4 regions of the Virgibacillus dakarensis genome follow, and region 2 is predicted to be linked to each of the others. Evidence: riboswitches for the same ligand, from Rfam matches in the RefSeq annotation. Region 2 holds a riboswitch; each other region holds the start of a gene.

What was found. Region 2 has a riboswitch for S-adenosylmethionine ahead of CZ382_RS21200 (methionine ABC transporter ATP-binding protein). Riboswitches for the same ligand answer to the same signal wherever they lie in the genome.
Region 1: linked by a shared signal. The riboswitch ahead of CZ382_RS19055 (5-methyltetrahydropteroyltriglutamate--homocysteine S-methyltransferase) and the one ahead of CZ382_RS21200 (methionine ABC transporter ATP-binding protein) in region 2 are both predicted to bind S-adenosylmethionine.
Region 3: linked by a shared signal. The riboswitch ahead of CZ382_RS01940 (methionine biosynthesis PLP-dependent protein) and the one ahead of CZ382_RS21200 (methionine ABC transporter ATP-binding protein) in region 2 are both predicted to bind S-adenosylmethionine.
Region 4: linked by a shared signal. The riboswitch ahead of CZ382_RS17450 (5-methyltetrahydropteroyltriglutamate--homocysteine S-methyltransferase) and the one ahead of CZ382_RS21200 (methionine ABC transporter ATP-binding protein) in region 2 are both predicted to bind S-adenosylmethionine.

What each region holds. Positions count from the first base shown of each region.
Region 1 is NZ_LT732554.1:1,978,553-1,981,689, forward strand. It holds gene rbsK (ribokinase) at 1-707, shown strand, start outside; gene CZ382_RS19050 (ROK family protein) at 775-1,638, shown strand; SAM riboswitch class I at 1,895-2,003, shown strand; gene CZ382_RS19055 (5-methyltetrahydropteroyltriglutamate--homocysteine S-methyltransferase) at 2,077-3,137, shown strand, end outside.
Region 2 is NZ_LT732554.1:2,438,813-2,441,949, reverse strand. It holds gene CZ382_RS21210 (MetQ/NlpA family ABC transporter substrate-binding protein) at 1-232, opposite strand, end outside; gene CZ382_RS21205 (methionine ABC transporter permease) at 248-916, opposite strand; gene CZ382_RS21200 (methionine ABC transporter ATP-binding protein) at 906-1,934, opposite strand; SAM riboswitch class I at 2,133-2,238, opposite strand; gene CZ382_RS21195 (thioredoxin family protein) at 2,325-2,642, opposite strand; gene CZ382_RS21190 (toprim domain-containing protein) at 2,653-3,006, opposite strand.
Region 3 is NZ_LT732553.1:374,784-377,920, reverse strand. It holds gene CZ382_RS01950 (3'-5' exonuclease) at 1-338, opposite strand, end outside; gene CZ382_RS01945 (RDD family protein) at 409-837, opposite strand; SAM riboswitch class I at 1,049-1,196, shown strand; gene CZ382_RS01940 (methionine biosynthesis PLP-dependent protein) at 1,297-2,409, shown strand; gene CZ382_RS01935 (aliphatic sulfonate ABC transporter substrate-binding protein) at 2,739-3,137, opposite strand, start outside.
Region 4 is NZ_LT732554.1:1,607,736-1,610,872, reverse strand. It holds gene CZ382_RS17450 (5-methyltetrahydropteroyltriglutamate--homocysteine S-methyltransferase) at 172-1,281, opposite strand; SAM riboswitch class I at 1,471-1,574, opposite strand; gene CZ382_RS17445 (helix-turn-helix domain-containing protein) at 2,009-2,305, opposite strand; gene CZ382_RS17440 (hypothetical protein) at 2,437-2,772, opposite strand; gene CZ382_RS17435 (hypothetical protein) at 2,990-3,137, shown strand, end outside.

The DNA of each region.
Region 1 (3,137 bases), 460 kb from region 2:
TTAAAAACTTGAAAAAATATGAAATTGATACGGAATTTGTACAGAAAGTCCCTGGAGTCGCAAGTGGTGCAGCACCAATCTTTGTCGATGCTAATTCCGAAAATCGTATACTAATTATAAAAGGAGCGAATCAGTATCTCTCACCTGAGGATGTCGATCAAGCAGCCGAAAAACTAAAAAAATGTCGTTTACTAGTTCTGCAGCTGGAAATTCCATTACCCACTATTTACCATGCAATTGAATTTGGTAATCGGCATCATATTCCCATTATTTTTAACCCTGCCCCGGCAACGAAAGAGCTGGATTTCAAGTATATTTCCATGTGTGATTTTGTTGTACCGAATGAAACAGAATTAGAAATGATAACAGGAATGGCGGTAGAAACAGATGAAGAGGCTCGAAATGCTGCCTTTTTTTTACTCGAAAACGGGGTGAAAAATGTCATTGTCACGTTAGGTCGTCGTGGTGTACTTTGGGTTACTAGTAATGACATACGTCGCTTTGATGCATATCAAGTAAAAGCAGTTGACACGACAGGAGCTGGAGACGCATTCATTGGCTGTTTTGCCCATTCTTTTGTGCGAAATGGAAATGTAGCGCAAGCGATCCAGCGGGCCCAAGCTTTTGCAGCATTGAGTGTAACGAAAAAAGGTACCCAAATTTCGTTTCCAGATGTAAAGGAATTATCAGCGTTTTTGGAAGGGTAATGGACTATAAAATAAAGTAGTATCGCTAATTCGTAAAAAACAAAGATGTAAAAAGGGGGATAAAACCATGCTCATAGGCGCAATAGAAGCTGGCGGAACGAAATTCGTTTGTGCTGTTGGCGATGAATCAGGAGATATCATTGCAAAAACTAGCTTCCCAACTAAAGACCCTGAGGAAACGTTTAAGGACGTTAACAATTTTTTTCGTGAATACAAAGTAGAAGCAATTGGAATTGGCTGTTTTGGTCCAGTTGATTTAGATAAAAAAAGTGATACATACGGGACGATTTTAAATACGCCGAAAACAAAATGGATACAATATGATGTGCTTGGAAAATTGAAAAAGGATTTAAAGGTACCGGTATATATCGACACAGATGTGAATGCTGCAGCACTTGCGGAGTACAAATATGGTGCAGGGCGAGATGTAAACAGCTGTATGTATATTACCGTCGGGACGGGAATCGGAGCGGGCTACGTTCAAGACGGGAATACATATGTTGGAAAAAGCCACCCGGAAATGGGACACGTGCTTATCCAGCAGCATGAAAATGATGCATTTCCAGGAGGTTGTCCGTATCATGGAAATTGTTTGGAAGGCCTTGCCTCAGGTCCAGCAATTGAAAAGCGTTATGGAAAAAAGGGGCATCAATTAGCTGCGGATTCCCATGTCTGGGAACTAGAAGCCTATTATCTGGCACAAGCGATCATGAATTATTTCCTGATTCTAGCGCCCGAGCGAATTATTTTGGGTGGTGGAGTCATGAAACAGCAACAGCTGTACCCGCTTATTCGGAGAAAGTTCCTGGAAATGATGAATGGTTATTTGACGATTGAAAATGCCGATACGTTTATTGTCGCACCCGAGCTTAACGACGAACAGGGGGTTAGAGGTGCGATGGCGCTCGTACCGGTTATGTTAAGAAATTGAATGGGGACGTGTGTGAATAGGGTAAGGTAATTAATCCATTCCTTATTCTTTCCTCCCATCTATCAAAGTGTACATTCGAAAAAAAAAAGCGGTAGCCATGCATGACATTAAGGGTTCAAGTAATCTTGCAATAATGTGAACACGAAACTATCTTTGTTCAATGGTAGGACAGATATTTCCAAAAAGTTCAAAATACAAAACAGTTGCAATTTCCCGTCAAACTGGTATGATGGATTCAACATTTTTATACAAGCAGTTCTTATCCAGAGAGGTCGAGGGATTAGCCCAAAGACGCCTCAGCAACCTGTCTAATCGTGGGCAAGGTGCTAATTCTAACAAGTGCTTGAAAGCTTGGAAGATAAGAAGATGACTATATTTATCCATAGTTCCTTCATATCGGAGGAATTTTTTTATTACATTTTTTAGGAGCTGATTGGGATGACAACAACAAAAATCGAAAAGAAAGCACCATTTCGAGGTGATCATGTAGGAAGTTTTCTGCGACCAGAGCGATTAAAACATGCACGAAGCCAATTTGCCGCTGGGGAAATTACCGGGGAACAATTGCGCAGTGTTGAGGATGAGGAAATCATCAAGCTGATTGAAAAGCAAAAGGAAGCAGGCTTGAAATCAATTACGGATGGGGAGTTTCGCCGTTCGTGGTGGCATTTTGATTTTTTGGAAGGACTGACTGGTGTGGAAGGTTACGATCCGGACAGCGGTTTGCAATTTGTTGGTATTGAAGCAAGAAATCGTTCCATTCGTGTTACAGGTAAAGTAGATTTTCATGATGACCACCCAATGCTTAATCATTTCCGATTTTTGCAAGCGCATGTAGGATCTGATTATGTGGCTAAGATGACGATTCCGAGTCCGAATATGCTGTTGCTTCGTGGTAGCATTGATCCAAATGTCTATGGAAATCTGGAAGCATTGCTCCCAGACCTGACGAATGCCTATAAAAAAGCTATTCAAGGATTTTATGATCTAGGGTGCCGATACCTGCAGCTTGATGATACATCGTGGTCATCCTATTTATCGGAAAAAGGACGAGCAGCCATTCGCGAGCAAGGTTATACACCGGAAGATATGCAGAAAATCGCGGCCCAAGCGATTAATGATTCACTTGAAGGACGGCCAGCTGATTTATTGGTTACCATGCATATTTGCCGGGGGAATTATCGTTCGCATTATTTTGCAGAAGGAGCTTATGATCCAGCATCCGAGACCATTTTTGGCGGGCTGAACGTGGATGGCTTATTTTTGGAATTTGATGATGAACGTTCTGGAGGATTTGAACCGCTCCAATATGTGAACAGGGAGGATTTGTCCGTTGTGCTCGGTCTCATCACAACTAAATCGGGTGAACTGGAGGGTAAAGAAAAAATCAAAAAACGTATTGGAGAAGCAAGTGAATACTTGCCATTAGACCAGCTATGTCTAAGCCCGCAATGTGGCTTTGCCTCAACCGAGGAAGGCAACGACATTAGTGAAGAAGA
Region 2 (3,137 bases):
CTGCCAAGGCGTCGTTTGGTAATACATAATCCTGGTATTCCTCAATTTCAAGTGTGATTCCTTTTTCTTTCAGAAGTGGTTTTGCTTCTTCCAAAATTTCTGCATGCGGCACACTGGTTGCCCCAACTTTAATGGTTGTATTTTCATCGTCACCTTTGCTTTCATCAGACCCGCCACATGCTGCTATTACGAGTACCAACGATATAGATACAAATGCTAAAATCTTTTTCATGATGAACTCCCCTTTTTATCTTTTATCTAATTTATTGGAAATAAAGTCGCCAATAAACTGAAAAATAAATACGATTAAAACAATAACGACGGTACAAATAAAGACAATATCAAAATTACGCCGCTGAAATCCAAAGTAATAAGCATAATTCCCTAAACCACCAGCGCCAATGACACCAGCCATTGCTGTATAACCAATCAGTGCAATCGCCGTTACGGTCAGCCCTGAAACCAATGCGGGCATGGATTCAGGAAGTAACACCCGAAAAATAATCGTTCGTGTTTTGGCACCCATTGCTTTCGCCGCTTCCACCACACCTTTATCCACTTCCTTCAAAGCAATTTCCACAAGCCTTCCATAAAATGGGGCTGATCCGATAATCAATGCTGGTAAGGCAGCATTGGGGCCACGAATCGTACCAATTAAAAAGTCGGTAAATGGAAATAACAGTAAAATCAAGATGATAAACGGAATCGCTCGAAATATGTTTACGATTGCTGCGACAACAAGGTTAATTAATTTATTTTGCCAAATCCCACCCTTCGCAGTCAGGTATAATAGCAAACCGAGCAGGATCCCCAAGATTAACGTTCCAACGAGTGAAAGTATCGTCATATAAAACGTTTCATAGATTGCTCCCCAAAGGTCCTCAACATCCAAATTGGGAAATAAATCAGTTAACATCACGGATCACCTCCACTTCAACCGAGGTTTTGGTGATAAAGCCGATTGCCTTGTCCATTTCTTCTGTTTCTCCTTCTATTTGTACAAACAGCGTTCCATAGGCGCCAGCTTGCGTTTGGGTAATTTTTCCCTGTAAAACGTTAATATCAACCTTATATTTCTTCGCCACTTGACTAATCAGTGCCTGGTTTGCCGTTTCCCCGATAAAATGAAGGCGAACAATCTTTCCATGATCATAGGCATTAATCAAGTCCTGTATTCCTTCATTCTCATCCTGTGTACCCATTACCTGCTCAACAAATTTTTTCGTCACTTGCTGCTTTGGCCGTAAAAACACATCCAGCACGTCACCTTGTTCAACGATCTTTCCATTTTCCATTACGGCAACCTGCCGGCAAATTTTACGAATAACGTGCATTTCATGGGTAATTAAAATAATCGTCAGGCCCAGCTTTTTATTAATATCCACCAGCAAATCTAAAATCGCGTTGGTCGTTTCCGGGTCAAGTGCTGAGGTAGCCTCATCGCAAAGCAGCACTTTTGGATTGTTGGCAAGTGCTCTGGCAATCCCGACTCGCTGCTTTTGCCCGCCGCTCAGCTGTGACGGATAGGCATTTTCCCGTTCAGAAAGTCCAACCAAATCGATCAGCTCCCGAACCCGCCTCTCCCGTTCCGCTTTTGGCACTCCAGCAATTTCCAAAGGAAACGCAATATTATCCTTTACTGTCCGCGACCATAGCAAATTAAAATGCTGAAAAATCATCCCAATTTCCTGTCTCGCCAGCCGGAGCTGATTAGAATTCATGGCCGTAATGTCTTGATCATCTATAATAACCCGTCCGCTAGACGGCTCCTCTAACCGGTTAAGCAATCTGACAAACGTACTCTTACCGGCACCACTGTAGCCAATCACACCGAAAATCCCGCCTTCCTTAATTGCAAGTGTTAAGTCATCAACGGCAGTGATTTGCTTTTTATTGGATGTAAAAATTTTGCTTAATCCTTCAATTGAAATCACGAATAATCCTCCTTAGCAATAACTCGGCATCCGCCTTGCATTTTCAGAGGTCGGAAGCCAGAGGTCGGATTGGAAGAAATCGGCGAATTGCTGATTTCATTATCAAAACCTCTTACATATCTCTTATTATGCCCATTGAAACCAAAAACGCCTTTCTGCAAGAGAACAGAAAGACGTATCTATAAAAAGTCTCACGTCCCCTCATCTGTCAAAGGATTACTTTGCAGGAATTGGCACCTTTCAAATACACCTGAAGGTTGCCGCGGGTTCATAGGGCCAGTCCCTCCACCGCTCAAGATAAGAGATAAGTCGTATTTAATTTAAAAATGATAAGTAAAATACTAGCACTTACCGAAACACGTGTCAATGCAAAAAGTAATAGTCCGCTAATTATGAATTATTAGCGAACAACTCCGGTTTATATTTCAGCAAATAACTGTAAATGTTCCCGATCGAACGGAACGCATAAACGCTTTCTTTGATTTCCCCATCTTGTTTTATCAGCAGACATGGCACACTTTCGATTTTGTTATCTTGCATAAAATCGGGATGCAGTGCAGCATTCATTTCATAAAAAATGTCCTCATGATGCACCGCTTCAATTTTGTCCAGCATCGATCTTGCCAATGCACATGTACCGCAAAACGGGGTGTAAATATATAGTAAATAATGATCTCCAGTCAATGTTTCGTCTGTAATCTGTTGCAAAACTATCACCCTACACCAAAAATATCGGATTGACCGCGATTCGTTTGCTTACTAATACGGTTGCAAGGATTTGTTCAGGCGTCGTTGCTACTTCCCGATATTCACTGTTTACGTAAATATGCTCTGCATGGGGGAGCTCCCGTGCTAATTGTTTACGCAGCTTTATCCCTGATTCATCCTCATCAACTAAAATGAAGACATCCTTATTATCCAAATCATACGTATACAAAAGCTCATCAAACCGTTCCACACCGAGCGTGCCATTCGTACAAATTATTTCAACATCCTCCGTGATTACTTTTTTGATTTGCTTTTTATCGGTTAACCCCTCAACAATAATGACTTTGTCTGATTCATGTGTCATGATCCCACAGCACTCCTTACCAAATCAAGCAAAAAGCTGCTTACAACTATAATATGATGCGAATAAGGCTGACTCTACACCTTTTAATTGGAGTGCAAAGTCAGCCTCGAATGCGTTCTAATTTTATCTGA
Region 3 (3,137 bases), on a different contig from region 2:
GTACAAAGATAATCCAGCTCCGGATAGGCTAAATGGAAATAATCCAGTGTGTTACGGATGACACTCATATCAAAGCTGGCATTATGAGCGATTACCAGATTATCGGCAAGGTATTTATGTAACGTCGGCCACAGTTCCGCAAATGTTGGCGCACTTGCAATATCACTTGGTGTGATACCATGAATAGCGATATTAAATGAACTGAATTCCATTAACGGATTGATTAGGGTGTAATACTCATCAATAATTTCATGTTCATTTGCCACTACAATACCAACCGCGCACGGACTGTGACGTTTGGCATTTGCTGTCTCAAAGTCAATAGATGTGAACTGCACAATTTCGCCTCCTTATTAATCATTGGTATATGATCGGCCGCTTCATACGTTACATGTACCGGCCGATTTCTCATTCTTCCCGGTAAACCACTCTCGTTCCACATATTATATCATGAAGTGCTTTCTTTTCCTTATTCCAGCCTGCCATCATGAATCCAATCAACAACGGAATTGCAGAAATAACATAGGCAAATGCTCTGCCAATCGATTTCAATAAACTGATCTGTGTCATATCTCTATAGTTCAACACTTGAATCTGACATATCAGTTTTCCCAGTGAACCTTTGAATTTACTACCGGTAAAAATGATAACAAAAATAACAACATAAATAAGATTCGCGATGTCCTCTGATCTTGAGGTTTCCTCCAATCTATTGTTAAAAAACTCCTGATCGTTAAGCAGAAGCGCAATTAAAAATGCCATTAGCATCGTGATGACACCATCAATGAAATTAGCAAAAAACCTGATCCAGAATCCTGCTGGCTTGTAATCTTCCACGTTCAACACCTTCCATTGTCAGTAGTACCTTTCATTAAAAATCCAATGGGTATCATATTATTATTATTATAACAGTCTTGAATTGGCTAACGAAATGATAGCTTCTTTGGAGAATAAGCTTTTTTACTTTACCAATCCATAATTTTTTCTTGACTTTTTAAAATAGGGATTGTAATGTATTGATTAATATTAAAAAATTCCATATGCAAGATTCTTATCCAGAGAGGTGGAGGGACTGGCCCTTTGAAGCCTCGGCAACAGACTATAAAGGATGTTCAAAAAGTTACCAAAGAAAAAGCGAACACCCACTTATACAAGTACTGTGCCAATTCCAGAAGCATTATGCTTGAAGATAAGAAGAGTGGTCAAATCAAATCGTGAAGCCTCTTCTTATTTTCAAAGGAGAGGCTTTTTTACGTTTTAATTAGGTTCCCTTAATTTTTTCCAGGAGATGATGACATGACAGAGAGTAGTATTGAAACCAGATTAGTGCAATTAGGTAACAACAGTGACGAAACGACAGGCGCCGTCAACCCACCGATTTATTTATCAACGGCCTATAAGCACCATGGGCTTGGCAAATCAACCGGATACGATTACAGTCGGACCAAAAACCCTACCCGCTTTCTTTTAGAAGAAGGGATTGCAAACTTGGAATCTGGTGAAAGAGGTTACGCCTGCAGCTCCGGTATGGCAGCAATACAATTAGTACTTTCCTTGTTCCGTTCCGGTGATGAGCTAATAGCTGTTGCGGATATTTATGGCGGTACCTATCGTTTGCTTGAGCACTATGCCGATACCTACCAAATCCAAACAACATATAGTAATTTTACAGAGATCCCGGAGACAGAACAGCTTATTACAAATAAGACAAAGGCAATATTTATCGAAACGCCTACAAATCCCTTAATGCAAGAGATCGACATTAATCTGGTTGCGGAACTTGCCCGCAAGCACGATCTTTTACTCATTGTCGATAATACATTTTTAACGCCTTATCTACAACGTCCATTAGAACTAGGAGCTGACATTGTGATTCATAGTGCCACCAAATATATTGGCGGGCACAACGATGTGTTGGCTGGGTTAGTTGTTGCAAAGGGAAAAGAACTTTGTGATAACTTGGCTACTTTTCATAATGCATCGGGTGCTGTACTTTCCCCTTTTGATTCGTGGCTGCTAATAAGAGGGTTAAAGACCCTTTCCTTAAGAATGGAAAAACATCAGGAAAATGCCAGAAACCTTGCCACATTTTTAGATGATGAACCTAACGTAACTGATGTGTTATACCCCGGAAAAGGCGGAATGCTTTCCTTCCGTCTCAAAAAAAGTGAATGGGTTGATCTATTTCTACAGCGGTTAAAACTCATTACTTTTGCGGAAAGTTTAGGCGGAGTAGAGAGTTTTATAACATACCCGGCGACACAGACACATGCTGATATCCCAATCGAAGAACGAACAAAGCGCGGAATTGATGATCGCCTGTTACGTTTTTCCGTCGGGATTGAGCAAGTGAATGACCTAAAAAAGGATTTGCAGCAGGCACTTACTAAATTAGCAGAGGTGGAATGAAGTTATATATTCTGGAGGATCGTTTTAAGAAAAGCGCAAGCGCCCGTTTAGCAACGTACAAACTGGAGCACTCCGCAATGAGATAAAGGAAACATGCCCCTGCAAAAGGGGTATGCCGACGTTGGCCGCAAAGGCCGTTTTTAGTCGGCCTTCCTTCTCCCCGAACCGATGTTGACTTATCGTAATGAAGGAGTGTGAAGTTTGCTAGTTGCTGGGCGCTGGAGCTGGACATGGCCTACTCTAACGTAAGCAGAATAAAGCCTGAATTTTCATACTTTTATTTACTTTTAAACATAAGAAACAGCCTGCATTGGAGGCTGTTTCTTTTATTATTTATTAATAAAGCTTTTGTCAACGAAACCGGTAAAATCAGGTTTTTCTTTAAGAAATTGCAGATCATAGGAGGAATCTCCGAATGCCTGGATTGCCTCCTGGTCGATGTCATACACGAAATCTGTTCGCGCCCACGCACTTTCCATTACATCATGATCCAGTTTTTGACCTGTTATTTCATCAATACTTTTAATTGTGATATCAATCGCTTCTTCTGGATTTTCATTAATGAACTCAACTGATTCCTTATGCGCATCAATCAGGTTCTGGATAAGTTCCGGATCGTTTTTAATCATGTCGGAGCTGGTAACGAACACTGCTGCAGGTAATGTCTTGCCAAATGAGATTTCATCTGAATCAACGACAACGTTCGCACCCACCTCGGCTTCTAAAAC
Region 4 (3,137 bases), 830 kb from region 2:
CCTCCTAATAGGAAGTTCCTAATGAAAATCTTCTTATCTTTGGACATTTCAACGCTCACCAAGTTTAGGTTTAAGGCCATAACCCGGCTGCCAACCCAATTCCTCTGAATAAAATTTTTTGCTGACAAATCTGGTATTGCTTTCTTAGTCTTTAGTCGACTTGGCAAAATGTCAAAATCCCCAAACTTCATTCGCAATATCGGCAATAAATTTCAGCTTCTCCCACTGTTCCTCTTCTGTCAATTTATTTCCATGATGGGTAGAAGCAAATCCACATTGTGGGCTCAGGGCTAATTGCTCGAGCGGTACATATTGCGAAGCTTCCTTAATCCGCGCCTTAATTTTTTCTTTGTCTTCCAACTCACCAAATTTGGATGTGACAAGTCCAAGTACGACTTGAGCCCCTCCGTTTGGAATATATTCCAATGGTTTAAAATCACCTGAACGATCATCGTCATATTCCAGGAAGAATCCATTTACGTTTTCTTTGGCAAATAGTGTTGGGGCAATAAGTTCATAACTTCCGGCAAATGCCCAGTTAGATCGGTAGTTTCCACGACATAGATGGGTTGTCACATGCAAATCTACTGGTTTTCCTTCCAACACGCTGTTAACAACTCGCAGTGCCAAATCAATTAGCTGATCTCTGGAGTATTTACCGTCGTTGAACGGAATGTTTGGTGAAGAAAGTCCGGCAATATAAACATCATCAAACTGCAAGTATCGTACACCAGCTTCATAAAATGCCTTTATCGCATCCCGGTAGGTTTGGATAATATCATCTGCATATTCCTCGATGTCCGGATAGATAGTTTCAGCGCGGATGCCTTCGTTAAATAATTGGTTAGGGCTCGGGATTGTTTGCTTGGCAACTGCACGGCCTCCTACAATTTCATTAAACAGGATAAAGTCTTTGATAAACGGGTGATCTGGATTGAACGAAATCTTTCCTGTGTTTCGAACATTGTACCTTTCTGTTTCCTCATTGCCATGAAAAATGTAGCCCGTTTCAGGAACATAGCCTTCTACGCCGTTTAAATGTTCCAGGAAATCCGTATGCCAGAATCTGCGTCTGAACTCGCCATCGGTTACAGCTTTCAAGCCGACTTCAATCTGCTTGTCAACGATCCGCTTGATTTCCTTTGTTTCTACCTCACGTAGTTGTTCAACAGAGATGTTTCCTTCCTTGAATTCCTTTCTTGCCAGATGCAAATTTTCTGGACGGAGCAAGCTTCCGACATGATCAGCTTTAAATGGTGCTTTCGTTAATGTAATAGACATATTCTATTCCCTCTTTCCTCTTTTTTTATGTTCCTGGTTTAACGAACAACATGATTGCAGCAAAATTGGTTTTGATACTCCCCGCAACACCTCTCATTCCCTGCTAGATTACGAGGGGCCTTTGTATTGACAATCAAAAAACCCCCTTCCTGAAATAAGAAGAGGTTTCGTTACCATAGCTATTCGCTCCTCTTATCTTCAAGCATTACGCTTCTGGAATTGGCACAGTACTCTTTCTCGAGTCTGTTGCCGAGGCTTCAAAGGGCCAGTCCCTCCACCTCTCTGGATAAGAAAAAATTGCATATTGAAATTGTTATTATTTAAATTACATCTATCTGTTCTGAATGTCAAGAAAAAAATAAAAGTTTTATTTTTACCTTGAATTATGCATCCTTAATTTCGTACTTATAGACCTGTAACAATTACCGTTTTAGAATGGAGCCAAATTGAACAATACACAGTGGGAATTGATATAAGCCGTAAGAAGATTGACTAGGATGTATGTGCACAAAGCTCGTTAGCATAACTTACTTATCACCCCAATACGGTAAATACCAGAGAAGGTATGAAAGAGTTATTGGACTGGGGCGTGACCGGAATAGTTTACGAATGATCCGGATATGTTAAATGAGGCTTTGCGTGATCGGTGATTAAATAGGGAACGAAGCAAAATTGGTGCTTTGCTTCGTTTTTTATTAATTATGATCGGAGTGAAGTTCATCCTATACTATACCTGTATATATAAATTGTGGTTGTCACTGTTATTAGTTCCATCGATAATAAAGGGGGTATCCAAAGCTCTGGATAGTTGCAATAATGTTTCCACCCTAGGGCTAGTTAAACCAGCTTCAATTCTCCCTATTGTGGATTTGGGGACACCTGCCAAATCCGCAAGACCTTGCTGAGACAAGTTTAGGCTTTTACGTATTGTTTTAATTTGTACCGCTATACGTCCTTCCAGTTGCAGGGTTTGCACATGATTTTCTCCACGGATTTCAGAGTACTTTTTAAAAAAGTCGCTCATTTTAAGACCTCCTTACACTTAATAAAGATTCGGATCTAAAGCACAATATTTCTCATATGTTAATTCAGCAGGAACGATATCCCTTCGCTTAATTAAGCCATTGTATTGCTTGTCAAAGTAATAAAGCATGATTACCTTATGATAATTATGGATCGTATAAATAATCCGATGATTCCCAGCCCATCCGCCTTGTATACCCCACCTATAAAGGTTCCCATATATGGTGTTTTTATAAATATGTTTACAGATGGAGGTGTTTCGTCATCCATTGATTTTCCCCCGTCAAGTTCCTCTGGATAAGGATTGTGACTAATTATGGCAAGTTGCCGTGCATAAACATCTGCCAATTGGCACCAACCCCCAGGCTTACCCTTTATAACTTCTTGATCCGAATTGTATAAAATTTGCTTTTCAAATTCACTTACATTTCCTTCGTATATTATTTTAAATTTACCGGATTCACTCATTTTTTTATCCTTTATTATATTATTACCAATATGATAGCATTTATGCCATCAACATTCAATATTTTCTATAAAAAGTTTTGAAGGGCAGGAGGAGTTTTCTAACATAACTTTGATTGATATACTCCGACACTGTAACAATTACCAAAAATACGAGTAATAATCCCTCACCTTCCGCAATAAGATTCACTATCAAGTGCTTTTTATAGGGAGTGGTATCATGATCGAGCATGATTCGTTTATTACTGGGGAAACATTGGCCAAATATTATGATCTTAACAAGAAAAAGAAAGAAATCGAACAGGAAATGAACCAGCTAAAGAACCTGTTTCACACTTATTTTGATCAGCAAGTGGGCTCCGATGAAA